Regions from separate parts of the Thalassospira sp. ABD4_177 genome, predicted to be linked through region 2. Evidence: riboswitches for the same ligand, from Rfam matches in the RefSeq annotation. Region 2 holds a riboswitch; the other holds the start of a gene.

Region 1 (15,339 bases), on a different contig from region 2:
GACATCATCATCCTTGATCTGTTCATGCCCAAACTCGATGGCATCGAGATCATTCGCTTCCTGCATGAAAATCGCTCGCACGCATCATTGGTTCTGATGAGCGGCAAGGACAAATCCATCCTGCATTCGGCATCTGAACTGGCATCCGCGCGCAATATGGAAGTACTGGGCGTTCTTGAAAAGCCCTTCACCATTCATCAGCTTGAAGACATCCTTGGCAAATTCACTCCGCATGCGCATCGCCCGCAACATCCGCCCTCGGCCCTGCCGACGGAACAAGGGCTGCGGCGCGGCATTGCCGACCATGAATTCTTTCTCGTCTATCAGCCGCAATTTGACCTTGAGACCGGCAAGATCGCAGGGGTCGAGGCGCTGTTGCGCTGGCAACACCCGACGCGTGGCCTGATCCATCCGGGCTTGTTCATTCCGCTGGCCGAAGAGTCCGGCCTGATCAACGAGCTGACAGAATATGTCCTTGAAGAAGCCATGTCGCAGATGGCGAGATGGCGCGACCATGACATCACCATGTCGATCAATGTGTCGCCGAGTACGGTTGTCGATCTTGATATGCCCGAAAAGCTTGATGACATGATCAAGGCCCGTGATATCGCCCCGGAAAAGATCGTCATTGAACTGACCGAAACGGCGATCATGGAGAATGTCGGCTCTTATATGGATATCCTGACCCGGCTTCGCATGAAGAACTTTGGCCTGGCGATTGATGATTTCGGCACCGGATATTCATCCATGCAGCAACTGGTGCGCTTGCCGTTCAACGAATTGAAAATCGATCAGTCCTTTATCCGTCAGGCCATGACCGACCGCGAATGTCAGGCGGTTGCACAAATGTCTCTATCCCTCGCCCATGGTCTGAATATGCATGTCGTCGCCGAGGGGATCGAGGATCAGCAAACCTATGACTGGCTCAAAAGCACGGGCTGTGAAATCGGTCAGGGCTTTCACATGGCCCGTCCCATTTCGCCAACCGAGATCGAGGAACGCTTCCTATCGTAGGATCAACATCCAACTGATGGCACGCTGATGAACAAGCCCCTGCTCCTTGTCAAAATCCTGACACCGATGATCCTGGTCGCACTGGTCATTGGCGTCGGAAGCCTGCAGGTTCTCTACAAGGACATGATCAAAGGGCGCAGTGCATCGATGCTGAGCCTTGCGGAAATCAATGCCGAACTGATAAATGCCGTTGCCGCTTATGACTATCGCGCAGCGCCCAGCGATCACACGGAAGATGCATTTGCCACAACCCTGTCGCAGGTCAAGGATGCTTTTAGTTCGCTAAACGCACTCGAAGGTTCGGAAGAACTTCTGATTGTTCGACGCGTCAATGAAGGCCTTGAAATCCTTGTTCATCAGGAAACCAAAGTTAAAGATCGTGATCACAGCGTCGCAATCGCCCTTAGTTCCGATTACGCGCGACCGATGCTTGCTGGTCTGGACGGCAAATCCGGCCTGACATGGGTTGTTGATGAACATGGCAATGAGTTGCTTATTGCCTATGCCCCTGTTCCCAAAATGGGTGTAGCCGTCATTGTCGAAGCCCCCCGTGATGAGATGATCGCACCGTTCATAAACACCGCGATCATGTTGATGACCTTGGGGATCGCGGCCATTGCCGTGGCCACCACCTATACCTATTCCCAGATCATGCACGTGATTAACGGCACCCTGCGCGCGCAAGATCAGGCCGTTCAAGCCCGCAAAGAATCCGAACGCGCCCAACGGGTTCTTGAACATGCCCTGAAATCTTCCAGCGAAGGTTTTGCCCTGTTTGATGCCGAAGACCACTTGGTGATCTGTAATGATGTCTATCGTGACATCTATAAAACCCATGCGGACGCCATCAAGCCGGGCGCGAGGTTCGAGCATATCCTGCGGGTTGGCCTGTCACGCGGTGCATTTCCCGATGCCGTTGGTGTCGAGGACATCTGGCTTGCCGATCGTCTTGAACAACATCGCAAACCCAAAAGCCGCGTTGAACAGCAGGTGGGCGACCGCTGGATTCTGATTTCCGAACAACGCACCGAAGATGGCGGCACGGCCGGTGTCCGAACCGACATCACCGAGCTCAAAGCTAAAGAGCGCGAACTGCGCGACAGCGAACGGCGCTTCCGCGACTTTACCAAGACCGCGTCTGACTGGGTGTGGGAAACCGACACAGATCACCGCATCAAGGACACCAGCATCCGTGCTGCAGATGTTACGAATTTCGACGTCGATAATCTTCAGGGCAAGCGACGCGACGAATTTGCCGCCGAGCCGACCGACACCCCGAAATGGCGCAAACATTACGAGCTCCTCGAAGCGCATCAGCCATTTCGTGACTTCCAGTATCAGGTCCAGCTCAATGACCGTACGGTGCTGACGATATCAATCTCTGGCGTTCCCGTTTATGACGAAGTTGGCAATTTCCTTGGCTATCGTGGGACCGGGCGTGACATCACCGCCCTGATCGAAACCCGTGAACGGTTCCGGGTGGCGTTTGAAAGTGTCACGGTCGGGATTGTCTTTGCCGATGAAACCGGCGTGATCGAGGGTTTCAATCCCGAAGCCGAAAAGATCTTTGGCTATAGCGCTGAGGAAGTGATTGGTCAGAACGTCTCGATCCTGATGCCCAATCCGGACAGTTCGCGCCATCACACCTATATCAAAAACTATCTCAGCACAGGCGACGCCCAAATCATCGGCAAGGGGCGCGAGGTCAAGGGCAAGACCAAGGATGGCATGATCTTCCCGATGAACCTTGGCATTGCTGAAATGAATGTGCAGGGCCGGCGCCATTTCATCGCCTCGATCACCGACCTGACCCAAGAACACGCGCTGGAGCACCAATTGCGCCGCTCCCAGAAAATGGAAGCCATCGGGCAATTGACCGGCGGGGTCGCCCATGACTTCAACAATCTTCTGGGCATCATTGTCGGCAACCTCGATCTCGCCCGACGCAAGCTTGAAGAAGACTCCCCGATCACGAAGTTCGTCGGCAAGGCCATGACAGCGGCTGAACGCGGGGCCACCCTGACACGGCGCTTGCTGAACTTCTCACGTCAGGCGCCAGAGGAAAACGAAGCCCTGGTGATTAACGATATTCTCGTTGAACTTCGCGACCTGATTGGCAAATCGATCACATCAAAAATCTCGTTTGATCTGAAACTGTCGGAAGACCTGCCGCCGGTACGTCTCAATGTCGGCGATTTCGAAGACGCAATCATCAATCTTGCCGTCAATGCCCGCGATGCCATGCCCGATGGCGGGCAACTGACCATCGAAACACGCGTTTCGCATATTGATGCCGTCACGGTCCCCGCCGTGCAAAAAGTCCCGGAAGGCGTTTACGTCGAACTGATCGTCAGTGACGATGGCAAGGGCATGTCAGCCGAGGTCGCCGAACAGATCTTCCAGCCCTTCTTCACCACCAAGGAACGCGGCAAGGGCACAGGTCTTGGCCTTGCCATGGTGTATGGCTTTGTCAAACGATCCGGTGGCTATATCTCGCTTTATTCCGAGGTCGGGCTGGGCACAACGTTCCGGATTTACCTGCCATTTGCCGATGATGAGGGTCAAAAGACCCCCTATACCGCCTTTGACAGCGAAACCGAGCCCGAACATGGCACCGAGACTGTGCTGATTGTTGACGATGAACAGCAACTGGCCGAAATCGCCGCCTCAGTACTTGGCGAGTATGGTTACCAGACCATCATCGCCCACAGCGGCAAGGAAGGCCTCGCCATCGTTGAAGAACGCGATGACATCGATATGGTCTTTACCGATATCGTCATGCTAGGCGGCATGAACGGACTGGAACTGGGCGACAAGGCGCGTGAACTCCGCCCGCATCTGGCTGTGCTGACCTGTTCGGGCTTTACCGCCGGGGTTTTGCATGAACGCGCCGAGGACAAACCGGTCTATCCGCTGATCAGCAAACCTTACACGAACCGTGAGTTGGCCAATGCCGTGCGCAAGACACTTGATCAGGTCCATGAAGAAACCTGAGGCTTCCTCGTATTTCGTTTTGCCAGTCTGTTGTGCTTTGATGTCACAAAACTTGACGACAGCGTTTTGTCTGCGCATAGTCGCGTGATCTCCGGGGGGGCCGATCGTAAATCGGCTGAGAGGTTCGGTGTTGCCGAACGACCCTTTGAACCTGAACCGGTTAAGACCGGCGTAGGAAGGATCGTATGCGCAGCACAGAACACGCGCCCCAGACGGCGCAAAATCCCACAAGATTTGATATCGCCCTTGATGGCGCCAGCGTTGCTTTTAATGGCGCGGATATTTTCCATGACCTTGACCTGACATTACAGGCCGGCAGCTTTACCTGCCTGCTGGGGCCAAGTGGTGTCGGCAAAAGTACACTTCTGCGGTATTTCGCAGGCCTGGTCGAAGGCGATGTTCGCGGTACCATAACCTGTTCCGATAACGCGCCGCTTGCCGGTCGGGTCGCCTATATGGCGCAGCAGGACCTGCTTTTGCCTTGGCGCACCGTGCATGAAAACGTGGTGCTGGGCGCTGTCCTGCGCGGTGAAAAACCAAAACATGACAAAGCCTCACATTTGTTAAATGAGGTCGGGTTGGCTGATGCTGCCCATCTGCGCCCCGCAGAACTTTCTGGCGGCATGAAACAACGCGCCGCCCTTGCCAGAACGCTGATGGAAGACCGGCCAGTTGTTCTGATGGACGAACCATTCTCAGCCCTTGATCCACTGAACCGCTTGCGCCTGCAGGAACTGGCGGCACGGGTACTGCGCGGCAAAACTGTGCTACTGGTGACCCACGATCCGCTGGAAGCCCTGCGCTTGGGAGACCGGGTTCATGTGCTGTCTGGCAGCCCGGCACGGTTACAGGACGCCATCACGCCCAAGGGCCAAAGCCCGCGCAACATCGCCGACCCTGAAATTCTGGCCCAGCAGGCCGAACTTCTGGGGCAACTGGGCGCCGATTTGTCAGGGGGCGCGGCATGAGCAACCCAATCAATCCTCACACCAAATCAAAACCGCTGTCAGAACGGCGCTGGCTGAAACTCGCGCGGCCGCTGATCATCATCGTCGCCTTGATTGCCACTTGGCAGATCTTGGTCGTTGTCACGGGTGCGCCGAAATACATGCTGCCGACCCCGGCCGATGTTTGGGCGACGCTGATCGCGCGCCATGATGTGTTGTTTGACCACGCGCAGTACACAATTGCGGAAACCGTGATTGGCCTGTTTGCCGGGGCGACGCTTGGCACGTTGGCGGCCATTCCGATGGCGCTGTTTTCACCGGTACGTTTCTGGTTGATGCCGATCCTGCTTGTTTCGCAAGCCATTCCGTTCTTTGCCCTGGCCCCGCTTCTGGTGTTGTGGCTGGGCTTTGGTCTGGCGTCCAAAATCGCCATGGCCGCATTGATCATTTTCTTCCCGGTGACTGTTGCCTTTTTCGATGGACTGTCACGCACCGAAACCGGCTGGCTTGATCTGGCGCGCACCATGGGGGCCAGCCGTTGGCGGCTATTGACCCATATCCGCCTACCCGCCGCCCTGCCCGCCTTTGCATCGGGCTTTCGGGTGGCCACTGCGGTCGCCCCGATCGGGGCTGTGATTGGCGAATGGGTCGGGTCCAGTCACGGTCTTGGCTATCTGATGCTGCATGCCAATGCCCGGGTTCAGATCGATATGGTTTTCGCCTGTCTTCTGATCCTGTGTGCGTTTTCAATCACGCAATATTTCATTGTCGATCGCGTGCTGCGCGCGGCCCTGCCATGGCAGCCCGACAGTCTGAAACCAGCAGAATAAACCGAATATCCCTGCCTGATGGGCGGCGAAAACAATCCTCACACAATTAACGCTCAGCGCACAAAGGCGCATAAATACGGAGGTTCTTCCATGCCACGCCTTAAATCCATACTTACCGCAGCCAGTCTTGGGGCGGCTGTTCTGGGAACATCAAGCACCGCCTTTGCCGCGGACAAGCTGACCATTCTTCTGGATTGGTTTGTAAACCCGGATCACGCGCCGCTGATCGTTGCCAAGGAAAAGGGTTTCTTTGCCAATCATGATCTCGATGTTGAGCTGATCGAACCATCCGATCCGTCCGCCCCGCCGCGCCTTGTTGCAGCTGGTCAGGGGGACGTTGCGGTGAACTATCAGCCGCAGCTTCATGTTCAGGCCGCCGAAGGTCTGCCGCTGACGCGGATCGGCACACTTGTGGCCACCCCGCTTAACAGCCTGATCGTGCTCGAAGATGGCCCGATCAAGGAGATCGCCGACCTTAAGGGCAAGAAAATCGGTTATTCCCTGGCCGGGTTTGAAGATGCACTTCTTGGCACCATGCTGGCCAATCACGGCGTCTCGATTGACGATGTCGAGTTGATCAATGTGAACTTCTCGCTGTCGCCCTCGCTTTATTCCGGTCAGGTCGATGCGATCATTGGCGGCTATCGTAATTTCGAGCTCAACCAGATGGAGATCGAAGGCAAGCCGGGCAAGGCATTCTTTGTGGAGGAAGAAGGCGTGCCGCCCTATGACGAGCTGATCCTGACGGTCCGCAATGATCAGACCGATGATCCGCGCTATGCCCGCATGTTGGCGGCCCTTGAAGAAGGTGTGCAGTACCTGATCAACCATCCGGATGACAGCTGGCAGGCCTTTATTTCCGCCTATCCGAACCTTGATGACGAACTCAACATCAAGGCCTGGGCCGACACCCTGCCGCGCTTTGCCCTGCGTCCGGCCGCCCTTGACAAGGCCCGCTATGCCCGCTTTGCCGATTACATGGTCAAACAGGGCCTGATCGAGGAAACCCCGGCGCTTGAAAGCTATGTCGCCGTCATCGAATGATCAGTTGATCGCATAACCAACAAGTCCCCCCTGCTTTCGCGGGCTGCGTCCCAGCACCCGCGAAAGCACCCCGAAAGGCCGGAACGTGTGCCCCGCATTCCGGCCTTTCCCTTGCGCCGGTGAGATTGACCGTTACCTTATAATGGGTTGTAAAACCCATCAGGGCGGTTACGCCACCATCGGAGCAGGACATAAAAGTGCAGCAACAAACCAAACCCGACCATCACACCGATACCGGTTTTGAAAACCGCCATCCCCTGCCCGATACGGTCAAGCGGTCCTTCTGGCATTTCCTGCGACGGCGCTATTTCGGCGATGACAACTGGCCCAAGGCCAAACATCAGATCGGCAAAATCCCGACCGAAACACCCGATCATGCGGCCATACACAATCCCGACCCGACCCGCCTGCAGGTTACATGGGTCGGTCATGCCACGGTGCTGGTGCAATATGGCGGGCTTAATATCCTGACCGATCCGGTGTTTTCCGAACGCGCATCGCCCTTCAAACGCCTTGGTCCGAAACGCTATACCCAGCCGGGCCTTGCCATTGATCAGCTGCCCAAGCTTGATCTGGTGTTGCTGTCACACAATCACTATGACCATTTCGATCTGGCCAGCCTGACAGAGCTTGGTAACGCGCCGCGTTATGTCCTGCCGCTGAAAAACGGTGCGCTTCTGGAAAAGGCGGGGATCACTGCTGAGCGTTATGTCGAGCTTGATTGGGATGAAAGCCATTATCATGATGATGTAAAAATCACCCACGTGCCGTCCAACCATTGGTCCAGCCGCACCACCAAGGACCGCAAGGAAATGCTGTGGGGCGGGTATGTTCTGGAATTTCCTGATGGCTACCGGTTCTATTTTGTCGGCGACACCGGCTGGAACGAGGCGCTGTTTACCGAAATGGGTGCAACCCATGGCGGGATTGATTTCGGCCTGATCCCCATCGGGGCGTATGGCCCGCGCGATTTCATGCGCAATGCCCACTGCAATCCCGAAGAAGCCATTCAGATCATGCAGAAAATGGGTGTCAAACAGGCGCTAGCCATTCATTGGGGTACCTTTGTGCTAACGGCCGAACCGGTTGATGAACCACCCGCTCGACTGGCCACCGCGCGCAAGCATGCCGGAATTGCAGAGGATGATTTCATCGCCCCGCCGATTGGTGCGACCCGGTTCTTTGCGGGTAAACCCAATCCCGCATCGACAACCCGCGAAAAGGTCGAGCCTACGGCGTCTGCCACATAGCAGCCCACTCAAGTTCGGTTTGGTGGTTTTTCAAACTGCGTGCTAAGCATCAATGATTGCGTCACAAAACCGTAACATTGATTGCCCCGCCATGAGTTTGACTGTCTTTCTTGCCGTAATGGGTGCTGCCCTGATGCATGCCGTATGGAATGCACTGGTCAAGGGTGGCTCGGACAAACTGATGAACATGACGGCAATCGTGCTGGGTCATACGCCGATTGTTTTGCTCCTGCTGCCGTTTGTCGACCTTCCAGCGCCGGAAAGCTGGCCCTATCTGATCGGGTCCATCGGGCTTCATATTGGCTATCAGCTGTTTCTGATCCTGGCCTATCGCCTTGGCGATCTCAGTCAGGTTTATCCGATTGCACGTGGGTCTTCGCCATTGATCGTCGCCGGGGTCTCGGTTCTGATCATGGGGGTTACCCTGCATGTCAGCGAGAGGCTGGCGATTGTCGTGATCGGGGTTGGCATCATCAGCATGTGCATCACCCGTCAGGCCGATGGCCTGCGCAACCGCAATGCCGCCCTTGCCGCCATCATCACCGGTTGTTTTATCAGCAGCTACTCACTGGTTGATAGCACGGGTGCACGACTGGCCGGAACCGCACTTGGCTATTACAGCTATCAGACGATTGGCAACGTTGTGATCTTTGCCGTGATCGCGACCTTCATGCGCCCGCGCATGCTGGCTGATATTGCAAGATCGGGCAAAAAGGTTTTTGTGGTGGGCGGAACCGCATCCTTTGCCGCCTATGCCACTGTCATGTGGGCCTTTACGCAGGCACCGATCCCGCTTGTGGTAGCACTTCGCGAAACCGGTATTGTCTTTGCCCTTTTGATCGGCGTGTTCTTCATGGGGGAAAAGCTCAATCTTGTGAAGCTGTCCTCGACCATGATGACACTGGGCGGGGCGATTATCCTGCGTCTGGCCCGCAGCCTGTAACCCCCTGCCGACCAAACGCATTGACGCCTGTCACAGCATATTAAAAGACCGGCAACACCAGATGGCATTGCCGGTCCGTCCGGTTCATCTGTTTGGGCGACAGATCACCCGGCCCGATGCCATAACTGCAACCCTCATGAAGCCGTCACAACACAAAAGTTACGTTATAACATTCCAATTTGTCGCGTGAGCGCGCGTTAAAGTCAAGTCCGCAAGTATGAAACCTGCGGACCTGCTTGGGCGAACAAATCCCTTGCTGCAAACCGCCGGGTCAGACCCGCGTGCGCGGCACACGGCGGGTACCGTCTTCGAACCGGCCAAGCTCCATGCCCTTGACCGAGATGGATGGCTGTCCGGTGGTGATCCAGTCAGCCAGCACCTTGCCAACCACGGGTCCCATGGCAAAGCCGTGGCCCGAGAAGCCCGATGCGACGAAGAAATGCTTGGGGTTGTCGAACTGATCGATCACCGGCACCGCATCCGGGGTGACATCGATATCGCCCGCCCATGTATCGGCAATACCGACCTTCTTGATTTGCGGCAGGATCTTTTGCAGGTTGCGCATCGCGTTTTTAACCCGCACTTCATAGGGCTCTGCCTGATTGGTGCGTCGTCCGATCATCGGTTGCTTTGAGGCGTCCGAGCCGGGAACACGATCCACCAGATCATCAAAGAACCGCTTGTTCATGTGGAACTTGAAGGTCGCCCAGTTATCAAAAAGCCCCGGCATGAAATCACGGGCGAATTTCAACCGCCCCATCGTCAGATCAATGTCGGTCATGAACTCATCGGCGATGTTCATTGATCCATCTGCACGCTGACGAAACGCCAGCCCCGCTGCCAAGGTCCCGGCGGCCGAAATATCGGGCACCGGGGTGGTGCGGATCACCGTGCCGCGCGTTGTCTGTTGCGGCAGACGGCGGCCGAACTTGGCGACGAATTTGTGGGTGGCGGCCCCGGCGGCACAAATGACGTATTTACATTTGATCTCGCCCTGCTCGGACACGACAGAACTGATCGCGCCAGCCTGGGTCTCGATCGACAGCGCGCCGCAGCCCTCGGCAATGACGGCCCCCATTTCGCTGGCGCGTTTGGCAATGGCCGGTGCGGCCTTTTTCGGCTCAGCCTGACCATCGGACGGGGTATAGATCCCGCCAACGCCCGGTGTGGTAATCCCGGGGATCATTTTTGTGACACCCTTGGGGTCAAGAACCTGGGTTTCGATGCCAAAATGTTTGGTGTCGTCGATCCAGCCTTCGAATTCCGACATTTCCTTGTCATCACGCGCGACGAACAAAACACCGCCCTGACGCCATTCCAGATCAGCATCCAGTTCCTTTTCAAGACCTTGCCAGATTTTGTTGCCCTCCATCATCAGCGGCAATTCAATCGGGTCACGCCCCTGCTGGCGCACAAAGCCCCAGGCACGGCCGGACTGATGTGATGCAATCGTGTCCTTTTCCAGAAGCACGACTTTCATGCCGGCTTTTGTCAGGTAATAGGCACAGGATGACCCGTGAATGCCGCCGCCGATAACAACAACGTCGCATTCCTTGGGCAGGGTGTTTTTTGGATATTCTGTCATGTGGGGACCTAAAGATCAGTTTTGGTGGCAATTCAGTTTGGTGTGTGGCGGGAACCACGTTATGTTGCGCGCCAACAAATCTCAACCAAATCAGGTGCCACCATGTCTGATAATGCAAAAAAACAGTCCCCCGCCACCGTGAGCGGACAGGCGCTTGGCTGGGTCGATGAAGCGACCAAATCCGTTACACCACCGCTTTATCCCTCGACCACGTTCGAACGCAACACCGATCTCAGCTACCATGACGGGCGCTGCTATACCCGTGCCGACAACCCGACATATGATCAGGCGTGCGCTGTTCTGAACGAGCTTGAAGGTGGTTCTGAAACCCGCCTATTTGCATCTGGCATGGCAGCCGCCGTGGCGGTATTGCATGCGCTCAACCCGGGGGATCATGTTGTCGCCCCCAAGGTGATGTATTGGGCACTGCGCAGCTTCATGCTTGATAGCGGCGTGCGTGCAGGTATCAGCTTTGATTTTATCGATAACGCCGATATTGCAGACTGGGACGAGCACATCGTTGCCGGCAAGACCAAGCTGGTCTGGCTTGAAACCCCGGCCAACCCGGATTGGCAGATTACCGATATCGCCGCCGTTGCAAAGCTGGCCAAGGCGGCAGGCGCGGTTGTCGCCGTTGATAATACCGTTGCAACACCGCTTCTGACCCGCCCGATTGAATTTGGTGCCGATATCGTTATGCATTCGGCCACCAAGTACCTGAATGGTCACAGTGACGTTCTGGCGGGATCGCTGACCACCGCAGCAGATAGCGAGTTCTGGCAGCGTGTCTGCAAACAGCATGCATCCGGTGGTGCGGTTCTGGGTGTGTTTGAAACCTGGCTTTTGCTGCGCGGCATGCGTACCCTTTCGATTCGTGTCGAACGCGCCAGTGCGAACGCCATGGCAATCGCCAAACATTTCGAAAACCACCCGGAAATCGAACAGGTCCAGTATCCCGGTCTTGAAAGCCATGTCGGCCATGACATTGCCAAAAAGCAGATGCAGGGTGGCTTTGGCGGCATGCTGTCACTTCGGGTCAAGGGCGGTGAAAAGCGCGCGGTTGAATTCCACAACCATTGCAAGCTTTTCAAACGCGCAACGTCACTTGGCGGGGTTGAAAGCCTGATCGAACATCGATCCTCCGTCGAAGGCCCGACCAGCCCCGTTCCGGGGGACCTTTTGCGCCTATCCGTCGGGATCGAAGATTGTAATGATCTTGTTAACGATCTGGAAACAGCTTTTCACATAAGCAAGTGAGCATATACTGCATTTTTCTTTGATCCGGAACGACATCGCCCATGCAACCACCGATGCCATCGCACAATTCAAACAGATCATTGTCACGTGTTCTGACCCGTGGTGTTTCTGCGGTTGTGCTGGCATCGGCCGTTCTTTTGCCTGTGACACCAAGCACCCCGGCAGCCGCGCAGGAGACTAACGGTTCAAAGGGCAATCTGACGGATGTTAATGCCCTGCCCCCCGCACCGGGTTTGATTTTCGATGTGAAAGCCGGCGAATACATCATGTTCGATGTGCTGGTCGAGCGCCTGTCGGATCGCAAATATGTTCTGATCGGCGAAAAGCATGACAACCCGATCCATCATCATCATCAGGCGCAACTGGTCGATGCCCTCAGCAATGCCGATGATCAGGAACGGGCGATTGTCTGGGAAATGTTTACCCGTGATCAGCAGGTCACCCTTGATGAAAATTGGCAGGACTTGCCGATTTCCGAACTTGGCCCGGCCTTGGCGTGGGAAGATCGCGGCTGGCCGTCTTGGCATGACTATGCCCCGATCGCACAGGCCGCACGCGACAACGGTCTGATGATGGTGGCGGGCAATCTGCCCGATGATCTGCTGAAACCCATGATCAGCGAGGGCAATGATGCCATGCCCGATGATCTGGCAGCCAAGCTTGACCTACCCGACATTCCGACCGAAATGCTGGATCGGTTTAATGTCGAAATCGCCGAGGGCCACTGCAACATGCTGCCCGAAAGCATGCTGGGCAGTTTTTCTGCCGTTCAGTTTGCCCGCGATGCATCGCTTGCCCGTGCGATGACGGATGCAGCCCAGATTGACGGCATTGACGGCGCGTTCCTGATCGCCGGTGCCATGCATGTCCGCCACAGCATTGCCGCCCCTTGGCACATCAAACGTTTTGAGCCGGGTCTTGAAATGCGTGATATGGCTGTCGTCAGCCTGATCGAGGCTGATGATCCCGGCCCTGACGCGTCACTGGTCGAAGATTACGCCATGCGATTTGGCGCCCCCGACGATATCGATTTCATGTGGTTTACCAACGATATCGCGCGCGGCGATCCCTGTCAGAACCTTGGCGGCATGGGCAAGGAAGACCGGCAAGATCGGCCCTAAGCCCTCCGATCACTGACCTTTTCCAACAGACTTTTGATTACTTGATCTTGCGCGGCAACCAGTCGGTGGTTGCGACCGGCTTGCCCTTGTGCGAGCGCATGACGCGTGGGCGCACGACTTCCTTGGCTTCGGGCGTCGTCGCAGTCTTGCGGACCGAGGCATAGAATTCAACCAGCTCATCATACGGGATGATCGTCCCGATCCCTTCCTTATAGGCCTTGGTGTAGGGCGGATGGTTGCGTACGGTCATACTGAGATGTTCGACCGTGTGATGGCCAAATTGCGACCAGATGCTTTCAAGGAAATGAACTGTTTTCGGATCCACCGATTTCAGCCGCACATCGGGCCGGGATTCTTCCATGACGGCATAAAGGTTCGGTTCCACCGGTCCGAATTCCTCGGCAACAAAGATGGCGGGCATCAACATGTTGCCATGGTAATTCGCCCCGTAATAGGCCTGTGCCAGATACAACAAACGGTGCAGTTTTTGCGGCTGCAGGTATTCGTTGTCATTGAGTGCGAGGTCAATGAACCTGAATGCGGCATCAAATACCGTATTGAGAACCGGCTTGTTCTTCATGCTGGGCCCGATGGTCTTGGGAAACAATTACGCGTTCCCAAGGATCATAAAGTCTATGGCAGATGCCAACAAGCATCACCAATCAGGTTTTTCGAATTTAGGGAAGAGATAGCGGGAAGACCAATGCCCTGCCGTCTGGCGCCTGGAACCTAGACGGTCGCATCCAGATGCGTACCGCGCACGCCGACACCATGGGTCACGGCATTGACCACCTGATAAAACGACGTGCCACTATTGGCCGAAAGATCAAACGGGATCGACGGATCAAGCAGGCTTGCGAAATCAACGTCACTCTCCATCTCGACCGCGCCTTCCTTGTCGCTGGCACGGCGTGCGGCTGACAGGTTGCGCTGTTCGGTGCGCTGGTCTTTCTGCTCGCCGGAATTACCCTGCCCGGACTGGCGTTTGTCTTTGCCATCGACATAGGCATTAAACAGAATGCCGTCGTCATCCGGGTCATAGGTATAATGCTGGGACGGTGCTTCAACCTGACTGTCACGGTTGACCGTCGACAAACCGCGCGCACCAGCCGACGCAAGCCGGCCATAGTGACCTGCTTGTGAAACTGTCTGTGCGTTTTGGACCGGTGCGACCATCTTCCTATACCTTGGTGAGTCACGGGCGGTTGAATAAAGCTAATGCAACCTATGCATTCTACATGAATATATAGGCATATGGCAGCAAAATCGCAATTCCTGCTACCCGGCGCAACGAACGACGTGGGTGCTTAGTCGCCTTCGAATTCAACAAGATGGAATTCTTCGACACCGCGATCACGAATTTTTTGCGCGCCGCCAAGGTCGGGCAGATCGATGATGAAGGCGCAACCAGCGACCTCTGCCCCGATTTTCTCCACCAGATCAATCGCGGCCAATGCCGTACCGCCGGTTGCAATCAGATCATCCATGATCAAAACGCGGCTGCCTGGTTTGACGGCATCCTTGTGGATTTCAATCACGTCCGAGCCGTATTCAAGCTCATATTCCACACCAACGGTTTCAGCAGGCAATTTGCCCTGCTTGCGGATGGTGACAAAACCCACACCAAGGGCAACGGCAACCGCCGGACCGATGACAAAGCCACGGGCTTCGATACCCGCGATCATGTCGATCTTCTTGTCCTGGAATTCGGCGGCGAAACTGTCGATCACTTCGCTCAGACCATAGGGGTCTTCAAACAGCGTCGTGATATCCCGAAACATGATGCCCTTTTTCGGGTAATCGGGAATGGTACGGATCAACGACTTGATCGACATGGAATACTCCGGCCAGATATCAGGAAATGTTACGGCGCAGGTCAAAAGCCATGAATATCATGGCGAGATCACATACGGCGACACTTGATGCCTGAATCAGAGCGGATTGGCAAGGCACATGATGCCATGCCCCCTGCCTGCCATTGGTTTCACACACCGCGATCAGGCGGCGTGTGATGAAACGGTGCGTTGGGGAGTGTGGGTCGCCGGGCTGCTTGCCGCGACAAAGTCATTGGCCAGCTTCTTGCTTATTTCTGCACGGGTTCCGCGCGGCAGGCCGGTCTGGGCCGCCTGACGGTTGCCCCAGACTGCCCGGTAAAGGCGGTAGTCATGGTCATTGATCTGACCGAATACTTTTTCGACTTCCATCAGAGTCTGGACGTAACTCTTTTTCATGTCAGTCATCCTGTTGCTCGTTGGGGTTTCAGCGGATCTCACCGCCGAAATGCTGCACATCGTTTTTGATGATGCGTCGTTCACAGCAGCCATATAGTCCGAACTTCATGGCCTCTCAACTGC
Region 2 (15,339 bases):
AAGCGGCCCCCGAAGGGACCGCTTTCTTTAATCTCGTCACAAAGCCTGGGCGGATTAGCCAGCTTTGGAGAAGCGCTCTGCGACATATTCCCAGTTTACCAGGCTGTCGAGAAAGGCTTTGACATAGTCCGGGCGCGCGTTGCGGTAGTCGATGTAGTAGGAGTGTTCCCAAACATCGCAACCCAGTAGCGGGGTCTGACCGTGAACGAGCGGGTTTTCCGCGTTCGGGGTCTTCGTGACGACCAGCTTGCCGGATTTGTCCATTGCCAGCCAGCACCAGCCGGAACCGAACTGGGTAACGCCAGCCTGAATGAAGGCTTCCTTGAAGGCATCGACAGAGCCGAAATCTTCAACGATTTTCTTTTCGAGTTCACCCGGGATGGCGCCGCCGCCATTGCCCTTCATCATCTGCCAGAACTCGATGTGGTTCCAGTGCTGGGCAGCGTTGTTGAACAGGCCTGCTTTGGAAGCGTCGCCGTAAGAAGCAACAACGATTTCCTCAAGCGACTTGCCTTCAAGGCCCGAACCTTCGAGCAGCTTGTTGCCGTTCACAACATAGGCGTTGTGGTGTTTGTCATGGTGAAACTCGAGAGTTTCAGACGACATGACCGGTGCAAGCGCGTCATATGCATACGGAAGTGCTGGGAGTTCAAATGCCATGATACAGTTCCTCGACTTTCATTATTAATCTGTGCGGTAACGCAACATATCCCTTTTTGCGCCTTCGATAAAAGTGAAAATCCCGTGCAACATGTTGGAAACCTTTGTTGCAGCCGTGATCGGTGCATCAGGCGCGTTACCTGTGATCTTTTATCTAGCGCGCATTGGCGTATATGCAATGCAGGGCGGCGTTACCGTTCGATAGATCGATATATGATGAACATTCCTGTGCCAAAAACGTTCCCGGAAATCCTGGAAATTTTTGATGGCGTCGGACATGGAAACAGGCAGTCTGCCTATTCCTTATAGAGTCCAACCATTTTCTGGCTTTCATCACCATTTGTCAGGGTGACGTCATATTCCCCGCGCTTGAGCGAGGAGATATCGATCTTGCACGGGAAACGGACGCAATCGCGTTTGATCGCAACAGTGCCGTCTTCCTGATGGCTGAGTGTGACTTCACCCTTGGCCATTTCGGAATGAATGGTGACGCTGTCCGTCGTTGGTTTCGGTGCAGATTTGATTGCAGCCAGCGCGGCTGTCGTGATCGTCATAAGACCAATCAAGGCAATGGCAACCGGCTTGCTGCGCAGAGATCTAAGCATGTCTTCCTCGCGCGGTTGTGCTTGGTTCATGCCTGGTAATCTGAGCTGCGAAGCCGAAAAATTAACGGCGCAAATAGGGCATTTCCGTGCCGATCGCATCACTTGGGTCGTGGCAGCCATGCGTCTGGCGCGCGCAAGTTTCCGTCCGCTAGGCCAGATGACCCCGCGCTGATCTAAGCTTTTCTGCGATGTCTGCGGTGGCCTTTTGCGGATCAGCCTGCCCACAGATGGCGGACACGACTGCCAGCCCATCCGCACCGCTTTCAAGGACGGACAAGACATGCTCCCCCTTAAGTCCGCCAATCGCGACGGAGGGCAGGCCAACCATCCGTGCCAGCCTTTCCAGACCGTCAAACCCGATGGCCGGTTTGTGATCCGGCTTGGTTGGTGTGGCAAATACCGGGCCGATGCCGACATAATCGACAATGGTGCGGTCAACCTTTTGCGCGACCTCTTCGCTTTCGATCGACAGGCCGATGATCTTGTCCGGGCCAAGGCGTTCGCGCGCAATTTGCGATGGCGTGTCATCCTGCCCGACATGCAAACCATGCGCGCCAATCGCGATGGCGGCGTCGATATCGTCATTGACGATCAGCGGCACGTTTGTGCCTTCCATGGCCTGCATCAATTCCCGGCCAACGCGAATGAGGCTTTCAGTTCCGGCCTCCTTATCACGCAGCTGAATGATGGTGGCTCCGCCTGCAATCGCGGCCATGGTGGTTTCGACCATCGAATGGTCACGACACAGATCGGGATCAAGCACAAGATAAAGCGACAGATCAAAGGACGTCATTGCGGATCAATCCGAAGGTTCTTGGCGTAGGTTTCACCATCAAGATTGTGCAGACCATCAATGAAGGCAGTCATGAAGGATGCCGGGCCGTTTGCCGTCTTCGCCGCGATCCCGCCCGCAACGGCAAAGTTGCCAAGGGCCGCAATGGTGGTCTCAAACGCCTGATCGGGGGCAATGGCGATATAGGCACCAACAAGGGCGGTCAGCGAGCACCCGGTGGCGGTGATTTTCGGCATCAGGTCCGAACCACCGGCAATGCGCACCGAATGTGTGCCATCGGTGACGAAATCGACCTCACCGGTAACCGCAACAACGCAACCTTGGCTGCTTGCAAGGCTTCGTGCGGCTTCTTCGGCCTGTTCGACCGGATCGCCACTATCAACGCCTTGACCAGCACTTTGACCACCGCCAAGGGCAATGATTTCCGATGCATTGCCACGAATAACGGTGGGTTTGAGTTTCAAAAGTTCTGCCACAGTGCCGCGGCGGTAACCGGTGGCAAAATGGGCCACCGGATCAAGCACCCATGGTTTGCCAACCTGATTGGCCGACTTGGCAGCGGCAATCATGCCCTCAACCCAGTTGGGCGACAGGGTGCCGATATTGACCGTCAATGCACCTGCGATGGCGGCGAATTCGCCGGATTCTTCAGGTGTGTGGACCATGGCGGGCGAGGCGCCGGCTGCCAACAGGACATTGGCGGCATAATTCATCGCGACATAGTTGGTGATGCACTGAACCAGGGGATTGGTCGCGCGCATGCGCTCAAAAAGGTCATTCGCGGTCTGGGAAATTTCGGTCGTCATGTCGAGGCTCCAATGCAGAACTTTTGCGGTTGGAGACCCAGTTCGAAGTCGGAAAGATGGAGAACGTCGTGATCCGCGTTCGCACCGTCCCTACGCCAGTATGAACTGGATCAGGTTCAAAGGGTCACTGCGCGGCAGTTTCTCAGCCCCCTGTCGGGGCTCCCCTTGGTGAGTGCTCAACATGGGTTTTATTGCGCATTCTGTCAATTCATCCGATGGGCTGGATCGCGCCAATCAAAAACGGCGGAATGGCATCTGCCCATCCCGCCGTTTTCATCATTTCAATTTTGGGGCCGGGCTTATTTGCGACGTTCCATAGCGGCCTTGAGTGCCGCTGCCATCGCACCGCCATCACTGCCGGAATTGCCACCGGCATTACCGCGGCCCTGACCACCACCTTGGGGGCGGTTGCCGGATGAATGCTGCGGCCGGTTGCCGCCGCGGGGGGGCGCACCGCGATTATCCGCGCGCTTTTCCCGCGTGCCTTCGTAATCGGGGGCCGATTTCATCGAAAGCCCGATGCGTTTACGGGGCGCATCGACTTCCATGACCGTGACCGAGACAATCTGACCGGCCTTGACCACCTGGCGGGGGTCTTCGACGAACTTGTCGGCCAGCTGCGAGATGTGGACAAGCCCATCCTGATGCACGCCGATATCAACGAACGCGCCAAAATTGGTGACGTTGGTGACCGTGCCTTCCAGCTTCATGCCGGTGCGCAGATCCTTGATCTCGTTCACACCTTCAGTGAACTTGGCGGTCTTGAATTCCGGGCGCGGGTCACGGCCGGGCTTATCAAGTTCGGCGATGATGTCGCGGATGGTTGGAACGCCAAATGTTTCATCAGCGAAATCTTCGGCCCGAAGCGTTTTGATGAAGCCCGAATCCCCGATCAGATCGGCCAGTGGCTTGGCGGCCTTGGCACTGATCTTTTCAACCAGCGGATAGGCTTCCGGGTGGACGGCCGATGCATCAAGCGGGTTGGTCGCCCCGCGAATACGCAAGAAGCCCGCACACTGCTCAAATGCCTTTGGCCCAAGTCGCTCGACCTTTTTAAGGTCAGTACGCGACTGAAACGCGCCATTGGAGTCGCGATAGCCGACAATATTGCGCGCCAGCGTCTCTGTCAGGCCGGCCACACGGGTCAGAAGCGGGATGGAGGCGGTGTTAAGGTCAACACCGACACCGTTCACGCAATCCTCAACCACCGCATCAAGTGATCGGGCCAGTTTGGTTTCCGAAACATCATGCTGATACTGCCCGACACCGATTGATTTCGGTTCGATCTTCACCAATTCCGCCAACGGATCCTGCAAACGACGGGCGATGGATGCCGCGCCACGTAGTGACACATCAAGATCGGGGAATTCCTCGGCCGCGAACTGGGATGCGGAATAAACCGATGCCCCGGCCTCATTGACGATGACCTTGGTGGCCTTAAGGGCCGGGAAGCGTTTCAGCAGCTGACCGGCAAGCTCGTCGGTTTCACGTGAAAAGGTGCCGTTGCCAATCGCGATCAGTTCGATCTGATGGCGTGATGCCAGGGCGGCAAGGGTATTAAGTGCCCCTTCAACATCATTGCGTGGCTGGAAGGGATAAACCGTCGCGGTATCGACCAGCTTGCCGGTGGCATCCACCACTGCGACCTTGACGCCGGTACGCACACCCGGATCAAGCCCCATGGTGGCCTTTTGCCCGGCGGGTGCGGCCAGCAACAGGTCCTTGAGGTTATCGGCAAATACCTTGATCGCGCCTTCTTCGGCTGAATCACGCAACGTGCCAAACAGATCTAGCTCGATCGACAGCGACAGTTTGACGCGCCATGTCCAGCGGACCGTGTCCATCAGCCACTTGTCAGCCGCACGTCCCTTGTCCGTGATGCCAACATGGGCGGCAATCATAACCTCTGCCCGGCCCGGCTGGCTGCGCGGACGGTCTTCGTCTTCTTTGCCAAGCGTCAGTTTCAGCTGCAGGATGTCTTCGTTGCGCCCACGGAAAAGGGCCAGCGCACGGTGTGACGGGCAGGTTTTGATTTTTTCGGAATGCTCAAAATAGTCCGAGAACTTGGCGCCTTCGGCCTGTTTGCCTTCGATGACAGACGCGGTGATTTCACCCTCATTCCACAAATGATCGCGCAGCTTGGCGACAAGGTCGGCATCCTCGGCAAAGCGTTCCATAAGGATCTGACGCGCGCCATCAAGGGCGGCCTTGGTGTCATCAATCCCTTTTTCGGCATCGACAAACTTGGCAGCCTCGGTTTCCGGATCAAGGGACGGGTCGTTAAACAGGCTATCTGCAAGTGGCTCCAGCCCGGCTTCACGGGCGATCTGGGCCTTGGTGCGGCGCTTTTTCTTGTAGGGCAGATACAAATCTTCCAGGCGCGTCTTGGTATCGGCCTCGTTGATCTGGGCTCCCAGTTCCGGGGTGAGCTTTTCCTGTTCGCGGATACTTTCGAGTACCGATGCGCGACGTTCTTCCAGCTCGGTCAGATAGCGCAGGCGGTCTTCCAGCGTACGAAGTTGGGTGTCATCAAGCCCGCCGGTTCTCTCTTTGCGGTAACGGGCGATGAACGGAACGGTGGAGCCTTCATTGAGCATCTCGATGGTGGCAATGACCTGTTCCGGACGAACCGAAAGTTCTTCGGCGATACGCTGGGGAATTGGACGCATGGTTTCTCCTTGTTTTGCTCGTACGCTTGGAATAGCGGCTTTGCGCCTGCTCGAAAAGAGTCTGTTTTGCTCAAAATTTCGCGTGTGCCTGCATCAGGATTCCCTGTTTGATTCCAAAGGCCTGAAATCACATGGGTTTGTGCGTGCTTTTGCCCATGGCCCGACGGACTTGCCGATCAGGGTCGTGCAGGTTATTTCTTTGGCAAATGTGATTTATCGGGCGAAGCCCAAAGCAGGAGAAGACGAATGGCCGGAAAGTTCCGCGAAACCGTCATTCACGAAGTCCCCAAGGAAAAGGCAGAACCGCAGGCCGATACCAGTCCGGCATCTGACGAGATCGCCGGGGCAGAGGAAGCACCCAAGCTATCTCAGGGTGCGATCAATGCGTTAAATGAGGCCAAGGCTGCCAAGGAAGCCGCCGCCAAGGCCCGCGAAATCGGCGGACCCAAAGGTCCGGAGCCGACCCGTTTTGGGGATTGGGAAAACAAGGGCCGCTGCATCGATTTTTAATGTAAAAAGCCCCGAGGTAGCTGCGAGATTACTGCGCTGCGGGCTTCGTGTGTAGTGCTAATTTGGCTGATAGTGCGTGCGCATTGTACGCGCATCGCGTCTGGTGATTGTAAGTAGATCGGTTGATTGCACCAAGGCATTAAGTTCGCGCAAGACAATCGCATGCGCCATCCCGAATAACCTTGCAAATGTGCGGCTGTCGCGCGCAATTTCTTGTTGTGCGGCCACTAAAATGGCCCCTTGAACGGGGGTTAGCTGTGAATGTTTGGTTATCGTGCGCTCAACCAGATGCAGAAAAAACTCTGCATCTGGTTCTTTGTCAGCGTTCTTTTGATTTCGGGTGTTATTGGTCACACCCGATTTACCGAACTAAAGGACACCATCACTGATTTCGATGTTGGTGTATCGCTTTGATCACCTGCACTGCCAAGTGGCACCAAGACGTTTAGTTCAGGATAGTATCCAGCTACACTGCCACGCGGAATGTCATAAGAGACAAAGCGGAAATCATCGGCAATTCGTTCGACCCCGTCATCATATTCGCTGACGACGTTGACCCGATCGCCTGACTTGGCTCCAAGGGCTGCCAAGTCTTCCGGATGAATGAAAATGACTTTGCGTTCGCCGTAAACTCCACGATAGCGATCATCCAGTCCATAAACGGTGGTGTTGTACTGATCGTGCGACCGGAAAGTTTGCAGGGCAAAATGGGATTTTTTGCTGCTTGCTTTCTGGTTTTGGCGGGCTTGTTGATGCACCGTTTGCTTTGGCAGCGCGATATTCGAAAAAGTCGCTTTGCCAGCAGGTGTCTTCCATTCCCGATGTGCGGCGTCATTACGAAGATGGAAGCCGCGCGGTTTGCGAAGGCGGGTATTGTAATCGGCAAAGCCCGGAACAGTGGCCTCGATATGGCTGCGAATACGCTCATAATCATCGGCAAGCTGGGCCCAAGACACAATTTCGCTACCAACAGTGTCTTCGGCAACGCCGGCGATGATTGCGACTTCGGAAAGAAGGTGCGGCGATGCCGGGCGGTTGATGCCAGCCGATCCGTGCACCATGCTCATTGAGTCTTCCACGCTCACGACCTGAGACTGACCATGGGAATTCAGGTCGATCTCGGTTCGGCCCAAGCAAGGCAGCAGAAACGCTGTTTCACCGGGCATCAGATGAGAATGATTGGGCTTGGTTGCGATATGCACCGTAAGTCGCAGGCTCTTCATCGCCTTGGCGACAAGTGCACTATCGGGTGTTGCCCGTGCGAAGTTGCCACCCAATCCAATAAAGGTTTTTGCACTGCCATCTAGCATCGCTCCGATTGCAGCAAGAACGTTATGCCCGTGCTTGCGTGGTGCCGTGAAACCGAATTCCTTTTCCAGCGCATCAAGGAAAGCCGCCGGTGGCTTTTCATTAATGCCAACCGTGCGATCACCCTGAACGTTGGAATGGCCGCGTACCGGGCACAAACCTGCACCGGGTCGGCCGATATTGCCACGCAGGAACATGAAATTGGCGATTTCACGAATGGTTGGTACGGAATGAAGATGTTGGGTAATACCCATGGCCCAAGTGCAGATCACATTTTCAGCAGACAAATACACATTTGCCGCCTGTTCGATTTCCTGTCGGGTCAGGCCCGACTGGCCTTCGATTTCAGACCAACTTGTCGCATCAACCACAGCCCGGTATTCGGCCAAACCGTGACAATGTTCGTTGAGGAAATCGTGATCAAGAACAGATGGCTCCCCATTGGCCAGTGCCGCGTCATCAGCAGCAAATACCGCTTTGCTCATGCCGCGGACGGCCGCCATGTCGCCACCCAGGCAGGGCTGGAAATAATGGCTGGCTATTTCTGTTGATTTGCCCTGCAGCATTTCGAGTTTTTCCTGGGGGTCGGAAAAACGTTCAAGCCCGCGTTCCTTGATCGGGTTGAAGACAACGATTTTTGAACCACGAATTGCAGCGCGGCGCAAATCACCCAGCATCCGGGGGTGGTTGGTGCCCGGGTTTTGCCCCAGCACGAAAATGGCATCTGCCTTTTCGAAATCTTCCAGCAGAACCGTACCTTTGCCAACCCCGATAGCCTGGCGCAGGCCTACGCCACTGGCTTCGTGGCACATGTTCGAGCAATCCGGGAAATTGTTCGTGCCAAAAATACGGACAAACAATTGATAAAGATAGGCGGCTTCGTTGCTGGCGCGGCCGGATGTATAAAACTCGGCCTCATCGGGGGTGCTCAATCCCTTAAGGATGTCACCGATTTCGGCAAAAGCATCTTCCCAGGCAACCGGTTGATAGGTGTCGCTTTGCCGGTCATAGCGCATCGGATGGGTGATGCGGCCGTTTAATTCCAGCTCGTAATCGCTAAGCTTGGCAAGTTCGGTCACGGTATGGTTGGCGAAAAAGGCGGGGGTTGCACGCCTGTCTGTCGCTTCCCAGGAAACGGCTTTGACGCCGTTTTCACAGAATTCGAATGACGATCCGTGCTCGGGGTCACCCCATGCACAACCCGGGCAATCAAAGCCGTCAGGCTGGTTTGCCTTAAGCATCGTACGTGCGCCGCTCAGGGGGCTGCCGCTTTGCAGCAACTGTTTGCCGCAACTTTTCAGTGCGGCCCAGCCACCGGCTGCCGACGATTTTTTTCCGATGAAATGTTTGTTCATGCAGGCATCTATTTGCCAGAACAGAAATTAGGTCAAGTATGCATACCTAATCGGGCGATAGAAAAAATTTATCAAACAGTTCCAGCAATGATTTGAATGTGTTCAAAACACAATCAGGGTCAGAACCGTTTGATGGTTCCGACCCTGATAAATTTTTGACACTGCTGTCAAAGCAGATTATGCACCGCGGATTGCCTTGATGTTGTTGGCATATTCGCCCGGACCGCCTTTGAAGGTGGCGGAACCTGCGACCAGAACATTGGCACCGGCTGCGATGACCTGCGGGGCGATTTCCGGATTTACGCCGCCATCGACTTCAAGGTCGATATCGCGGCCGGTCGCATCGATCATCTTGCGGATGCGCTTGATCTTTTCAAGCTGGCTCGGAATGAATTTCTGACCACCAAAGCCCGGGTTCACGGTCATGACCAGAACCAGATCAACCATGTCCATAACATATTCAATCACACTTTCCGGTGTCGACGGGTTCAGGGACACACCGGCTTTTTTGCCCAGCGACTTGATCAGCTGCAGCGAGCGATGCAAGTGCGGGCCGGCTTCGGCGTGGATGGTGATGATATCGGAACCGGCATTGGCAAATGCCTCGATATACGGATCGACGGGCGCAATCATCAGATGCACGTCAAACACTTTGTCGCTGTGCGGGCGCAGTGCCTTGACCACATCCGGGCCAATGGTGATGTTCGGTACATAGTGACCATCCATCACATCAATGTGGATATAGTCGGCACCGGCTTCATCAACAGCGCGGACATCAACGCCAAGCTGGGCGAAATCGGCCGAAAGGATCGAAGGTGCGATTTTAATGTTTGACGTGGTCATGCGTCACAGGTCCTGAAGCGATATGGGATACGGGAAATTCGCGGCCTTCATACCCCAGATTGCCCCCCATGTCACCCGAATGGGACTCATGGCTGCCTTGTGTGCGTCAAACTCTGATCTTCTGGCGAAAAATCAGGACTTTTTGACAAGTCGGGCGCAGAAAAAGCCGTCCATGCCGCCAAAATCGGCCATGTGGATCGGCAGAATGCGCAATTCACCGGCATCATTGATTGCCTCATCCCAACCGCCAAGTTCATCAGCGGTGACGGGTTTGCGTTCATAGTTCGGATGATCGGCAAGGAAGGATTTGACCTGATGCTCGCCCTCTTCGGGTTGCAGCGAACAGGTGCAATAGATGAGCTCACCCCCAACATTCAAAAGCTTGTCGGCCTGACGCAGAAGTTTGCTTTGGATCGGCAGAAGCGATTGCATCAGCTTGTCATTCTGACGCAGCAGGATGTCGGGATGTCGGCGAATGGTGCCGGTGGCCGAACATGGCGCATCCAGCAGGACGGCATCCGCACGCGGCGTATCAGGCGCCAGATCGGTGGCATCGCCGGTAACGATGGCGGCACCCAGCGAGACACGCTCAAGGTTCTCAAAAACGCGTTTCAGACGACCTTCGGATTTATCGACCGCAATTGCACTGGCACCAAGGGAAACCAACTGCATGGTCTTGCCACCCGGCGCGGCGCAAAGGTCATAGATGGTTTTGTCTTTGTACGCCGAAAACAGGGTTGCTGGGATGGCTGCGGCTGCATCCTGTACCCACCAATCGCCATCCTTGTATCCGGGCAGATCGCGAATGCGTCGACCCGGCTCAAGCCTTACCGATCCGGTTGGCAGGACAAGACCATCCATCTTTTCGGCCCACGCGGCCGATTGTGTGCGATCCTTGATCGACAGATCGAGCATCGCATGACCAAGGCAGGATTCGGCGATGCCCTGGGCGGTTTCCGCACCATAGGCCTTCTTCCAGGATCCGCGCAGCCAAGCCGGAATGTTGAGCTGCCAGTCTTCGACACCTTCGGGCCATTCAAAGCCATCGCGCTGCAATCCGCGCAGAACGGCATTGATCAGTTTGGTGTATTTATGCAAACCCGCATCACGCGCGAGATTGACCGTACTATCGACTGCGCCGTAATCGGACGTATCCATAAAGAACAGCTGCGCGACACCCAGACGCAGGATGTTGGTCAGGCGTGCTGCAACCCGGTCCTGTGGCGGTTGATAGCGCGGGGCAAGCACCGCATCAATTTCACCCAGATGGCGCAGAGTTGTGCCAAGCAACTGACGCAGGAAATTGCGATCAAGCGACGGCAGGCCATAGCCGTGCTTTGACAGAAGTTCATCCAGCGTCACTTCACCGCCGCGCAATTCCTGCAGGGTCTTGAGCGCAAGCATGCGCGGATCCGGGGCCTCGACCGTTTGTTTGCGGGGGGCATTGCGCTGGGATGGACGGGAACGACGTTCTGCCAAAGGATATCTCCGGTTTCGGTTTATGTGCTGTAGTTAAGCCCAGCATGGCAAACTGTAAAGCATCAAGCTTGGTTTTGCGCGACATGGCTGCGTTGTGAGCTTGGGTCGAAGGCATTCATCGGGTGAAAAGCCTTGCGATGGGCAATCGGTCCGGCTAATCCAGACGGATCAATCTGACGGGGACAGGGACAAGGGCAACCCAACGATGACTTTTGCAGGACTTGCGACCTTTGCAAGTATCTTTCTGATCAGCTCGATGTTGCTGACATGGGGGGTGCTGAACTATCTGCGGCGCAAGGCCATCCTTGATATGCCCAACCACCGTTCCAGTCACGCTGTGCCCACCCCGCGCGGCGGCGGGCTTGCCGTAACGCCGCTTCTGATTGTGCTGGTTGCCGGTGTTTTTGCCATGACCGGTGTGACGGGATTGGGTGAATGGCTGATGCTGGCTGCCTGTGCCGGGCTTGGACTGCTCAGCTGGCTTGATGATCGCCATGATCTATCTGCCGCCAAGCGTTTTGCCCTGCAATTTCTTGCCGTCATCATTGGCATGTTGGCGCTTGATAAACCGGTTCTGGGCGGGCTGGTGCCGATCTGGCTTGATCATGTGTTGGTGGTGTTGGCTTGGGTCTGGTTCATCAATCTGTTCAATTTCATGGACGGGATTGATGGCATTACCGGGGTCGAGGCCGGATCAATCGGTCTTGGGATTTTTATCCTCGCCCTTTTTGTGCCGCTGCCGCAATTCATCGGGCTTGGCTATATCGGGTTGGGGATCCTTGCGATCATGATCGGTTTCCTGATCTGGAACTGGCGCCCGGCGAAGCTGTTTCTTGGTGACGTTGGATCAATCCCGCTTGGGTTTGTTCTGGGCTGGCTGTTGTTAAAGGTGGCGTCCGAGGGGGCCTGGGCCATCGCGCTAATCCTGCCATCCTATTACCTGTTTGATGCGACATTTACCCTGATCAAGCGGGCCTTGCGGCGCGAGAAAATCTGGCAGGCCCATCGCGAGCATTTTTATCAGAAAGCCACCCAGCGCGGCTTTTCGCATGCCCGGGTGTCGGTCATGATCCTGATCAGCAACCTCGTTCTGATTGGTGTTTGTTTTGCCCAGAGCGACACACCCGACTGGATGCGGGTGATTGCCGCACTGATTGTTGTGCTTGGTTTGGTCGGTATGATGGTGCGTATGCCGGTGCGCGGGAACGCAGGGTAATATACAATCTTCCGATGCGGGCACTGCTTGACTTGATCGGGGCAGGGCGCGAAAAGAAAGCCTTATCCGCCAGTCGCAAAGCGGGTATATCCTTATAAAAACAGAAACCTTGCGAATAAGGGACCGCATGCTGCGATCGTTTCAGCGAAGCCACATCGCCTTTGCCCATGACATCTTCATGGCGGCCATCTCCTTCCCGTTGGCATTGTACCTGCGGGTGGGTGACGGCGTGGTTTACTACGCGCCGCATAACATCCTGTTTTCGGCAGGTATCTTTACGCTGATTGCGGCGGTGTCCTTTTGGTATTTCGGGCTTTATCGCGGCATCTGGCGATATGCGTCGCTGAATGACGTGATCCGGATTGCCAGGGCGGTTTCGGTTGCCGTGGCTGTTCTTTTCCTGGTGCTGTTTCTGACCACACGTCTCGATTGGATGCCGCGTTCGGCACCGATCATTCAGTGGTTCCTACTGATGGCGCTTCTGGGTGGGTCACGCCTGACCTACCGGATTGCCAAGGACAAATCGACAGCACGTGCGCTGGTGCGCCAGGGCACGTCACGTTTGCCGGTTCTATTGATCGGGGCAGGGGATGAGGCCGAAGCTTTCATCCGTGAAACCGAACGGTCTGCGGACACGCCCTTTAAGGTCGTTGGTATCGTTTCCCTGACGCAAGGCCGCGTCGGGCGCAACATGCACGGGGTTGATGTTCTGGCGACTGTCGATCAGCTCGAAGACGTCATCGCGAAATTGCAAAAGGGCCGGCATGGCCTGCCACGCCGATTGGTTTTGAGCGGCGATGCGCTTCGCCATGAAGACAACGCCAAATGGGTCGAGATTGCTGATCGTTATGGCATGACTTTGGCACGCCTGCCGAAGCTCGGTGATTTGCGCGAAGGACTTGCTGATCCGCTGCAAATTCGCCCGGTCGCAATTGAAGATTTGCTTGGCCGCCCGCAAGCGCGACTGGATCGGGATCGTGTGCGTGAAATGATTGCGGGTAAACGGGTTCTGGTGACTGGTGCCGGGGGATCAATCGGCTCGGAACTGGTGCGTCAGATCGCAACCTATGACCCAAGCAGCCTGACCTTGCTCGATGCCGGCGAGTTCCAGCTTTACGCCATCGATATGGAAATGGCGGAAAAATATCCTGATCTGCCACGTGACAGCATTCTTGGCGATGTTCGCGATCAAACCCGGATCGGGCAGGTATTTGAACGCTACAAACCGGAAATTGTGTTCCATGCGGCGGCCTACAAACATGTGCCGCTGGTCGAACACAACCCCAATGAAGGCATTCTGACCAACACGCTTGGCACGCGCAATGTGGCCGAGGCCTGCCGTGCTGCTAATGTCGCCACGATGGTTCTGATTTCAACCGACAAGGCAGTGAACCCCGCCAATGTCATGGGGGCGTCAAAACGACTGGCGGAATGCTATTGTCAGGCGCTGGAGACCCTGCCGCTTGATCAGCGTGGATCGACCCGCTTTGTTACTGTGCGCTTTGGCAATGTTCTGGGCTCGACCGGATCTGTCGTACCGCTTTTCAAGCGCCAGCTTGAGGCTGGTGGACCACTGACGGTTACCCACGAAGGCATCACGCGTTACTTCATGACCATCGCCGAGGCGGTGGAACTTGTTCTGCAATCAGCCGAACTCGGGCGTCATGGGGTAACCGAAGGTGGCAAAATTTTCGTCCTTGATATGGGCCGTCCGGTCAAGATCGTTGATCTGGCCCGTCAGATGATCCTGCTATCGGGCCTGCAGCCCGACAAGGATGTGGAAATCAAGGTCACCGGTTTGCGCCCCGGCGAAAAGCTTTATGAAGAGCTTTTCCACGATTCCGAACCCCCGGTGCCGACCGAAACCGACGGGGTGCTTTTGGCAGCGCCGCGTGTGGTGGATTATGAGCTGATCAAGCAGGTGTTTGATGCGCTCGAACACAGTGCAACCAACCGCAACACAACAAAAACGCTGGAATTGATCAGTCAGCTTGTGCCGGAATTCCAGCCGCCCGAGATCGGTGTGAAGTCGATCTTTGCCGATAACAAGGGCAGCGAAACCGAGACGGCGTCCTAAGACTGTTTCCACGCGGTCAGCTCTCAAGTGTGTCTGAACTCATTTCCGACTTTTGTTTCTATGATCTGCATGTTCATTCTTTCAAGGAATGAATTCGTGCCAAATTGTCGTTTGTCATGCCCGAAAGTGGGCAATATCTTGCCATCCTGATGATGAATGGGAATGATCTTGCCCGACAAGGTCATTCCACTGGTTCAATATGATCTCGTCTTTTGGAGGCCCCATGTCGACAGACGCCTTTGTCCATCCTGATGAAATCCGTTCGATGTTTTCCAGTGCGATGTCTGACATGTATCGCAGTGAAGTGCCGCAATATGGCACCTTGATGGAGCTGGTCTCCGAGATCAATCAGACCAAGCTCGACGCCGATCCCGAGCTTGCCGAAAGCCTTGAACATAATGGCGAGCTTGAGCGGATTGATCTGGAGCGCCACGGCGCGATCCGGCTTGGCAAACCCGAAGAGCTTTTCAATATGCGCCGCCTGTTTGCCGTCATGGGCATGCATCCGGTGGGATACTATGATCTGTCTGTTGCCGGTGTACCGGTGCATTCAACCGCATTTCGTCCGATTGACGAGGAAGCGCTTAAACGCAATCCGTTTCGTGTCTTTACTTCGCTCCTGCGTCTTGAATTGATCGAAGACGAAGAGCTGCGCAAGCAGGCTGAGAGCATCCTTGCCAAGCGCGAGATCTTTACTCCGGATGCCATCAAACTGATTTATCTGGCAGAGAAAAATGGTGGTTTGACCCGTAATCAGGCCGAGCAGTTCGTTGCCGAGGCATTGGAAACCTTCCGCTGGCATAGTGACGCGACCGTAACGCTGGAAACCTATCAGAAGCTTCATGACGCCCATCGTCTGATCGCCGATGTTGTCTGTTTCAAGGGGCCGCATATCAACCACTTGACCCCGCGCACCCTTGATATCGATGCTGTGCAGTTGGATATGCCAAAACGCGGCATCACGCCCAAGGCAATCGTCGAAGGCCCGCCTGCGCGGTCCTGCCCGATCCTGCTGCGC

The links. Region 2 has a riboswitch for thiamine pyrophosphate ahead of thiM (hydroxyethylthiazole kinase). Riboswitches for the same ligand answer to the same signal wherever they lie in the genome.
Positions count from the first base shown of each region.
Region 1: linked by a shared signal. The riboswitch ahead of ACXAF0_RS18175 (ABC transporter ATP-binding protein) and the one ahead of thiM (hydroxyethylthiazole kinase) in region 2 are both predicted to bind thiamine pyrophosphate.

Region 1 is NZ_JBSWWO010000004.1:41,060-56,398, reverse strand. Features, by position in the region: gene ACXAF0_RS18185 (GGDEF/EAL domain-containing response regulator) at 1-1,014, shown strand, start outside; gene ACXAF0_RS18180 (PAS domain S-box protein) at 1,042-4,008, shown strand; TPP riboswitch at 4,092-4,203, shown strand; gene ACXAF0_RS18175 (ABC transporter ATP-binding protein) at 4,194-4,976, shown strand; gene ACXAF0_RS18170 (ABC transporter permease) at 4,973-5,785, shown strand; gene ACXAF0_RS18165 (ABC transporter substrate-binding protein) at 5,876-6,829, shown strand; gene ACXAF0_RS18160 (MBL fold metallo-hydrolase) at 7,027-8,079, shown strand; gene ACXAF0_RS18155 (EamA family transporter) at 8,171-9,022, shown strand; gene ACXAF0_RS18150 (NAD(P)/FAD-dependent oxidoreductase) at 9,294-10,607, opposite strand; gene ACXAF0_RS18145 (trans-sulfuration enzyme family protein) at 10,710-11,864, shown strand; gene ACXAF0_RS18140 (ChaN family lipoprotein) at 11,906-12,985, shown strand; gene ACXAF0_RS18135 (Panacea domain-containing protein) at 13,023-13,592, opposite strand; gene ACXAF0_RS18130 (hypothetical protein) at 13,715-14,161, opposite strand; gene ACXAF0_RS18125 (adenine phosphoribosyltransferase) at 14,293-14,820, opposite strand; gene ACXAF0_RS18120 (hypothetical protein) at 14,983-15,216, opposite strand.
Region 2 is NZ_JBSWWO010000001.1:172,184-187,522, reverse strand. Features, by position in the region: gene ACXAF0_RS00865 (superoxide dismutase) at 55-660, opposite strand; gene ACXAF0_RS00860 (hypothetical protein) at 957-1,295, opposite strand; gene thiE (thiamine phosphate synthase) at 1,414-2,058, opposite strand; gene thiM (hydroxyethylthiazole kinase) at 2,055-2,864, opposite strand; TPP riboswitch at 2,935-3,040, opposite strand; gene ACXAF0_RS00845 (Tex family protein) at 3,164-5,533, opposite strand; gene ACXAF0_RS00840 (DUF1674 domain-containing protein) at 5,780-6,043, shown strand; gene ACXAF0_RS00835 (hypothetical protein) at 6,101-6,397, opposite strand; gene ACXAF0_RS00830 (FdhF/YdeP family oxidoreductase) at 6,394-8,706, opposite strand; gene rpe (ribulose-phosphate 3-epimerase) at 8,884-9,549, opposite strand; gene ACXAF0_RS00820 (RsmB/NOP family class I SAM-dependent RNA methyltransferase) at 9,682-11,028, opposite strand; gene ACXAF0_RS00815 (MraY family glycosyltransferase) at 11,234-12,244, shown strand; gene ACXAF0_RS00810 (polysaccharide biosynthesis protein) at 12,372-14,321, shown strand; gene hglS (2-oxoadipate dioxygenase/decarboxylase HglS) at 14,545-15,339, shown strand, end outside.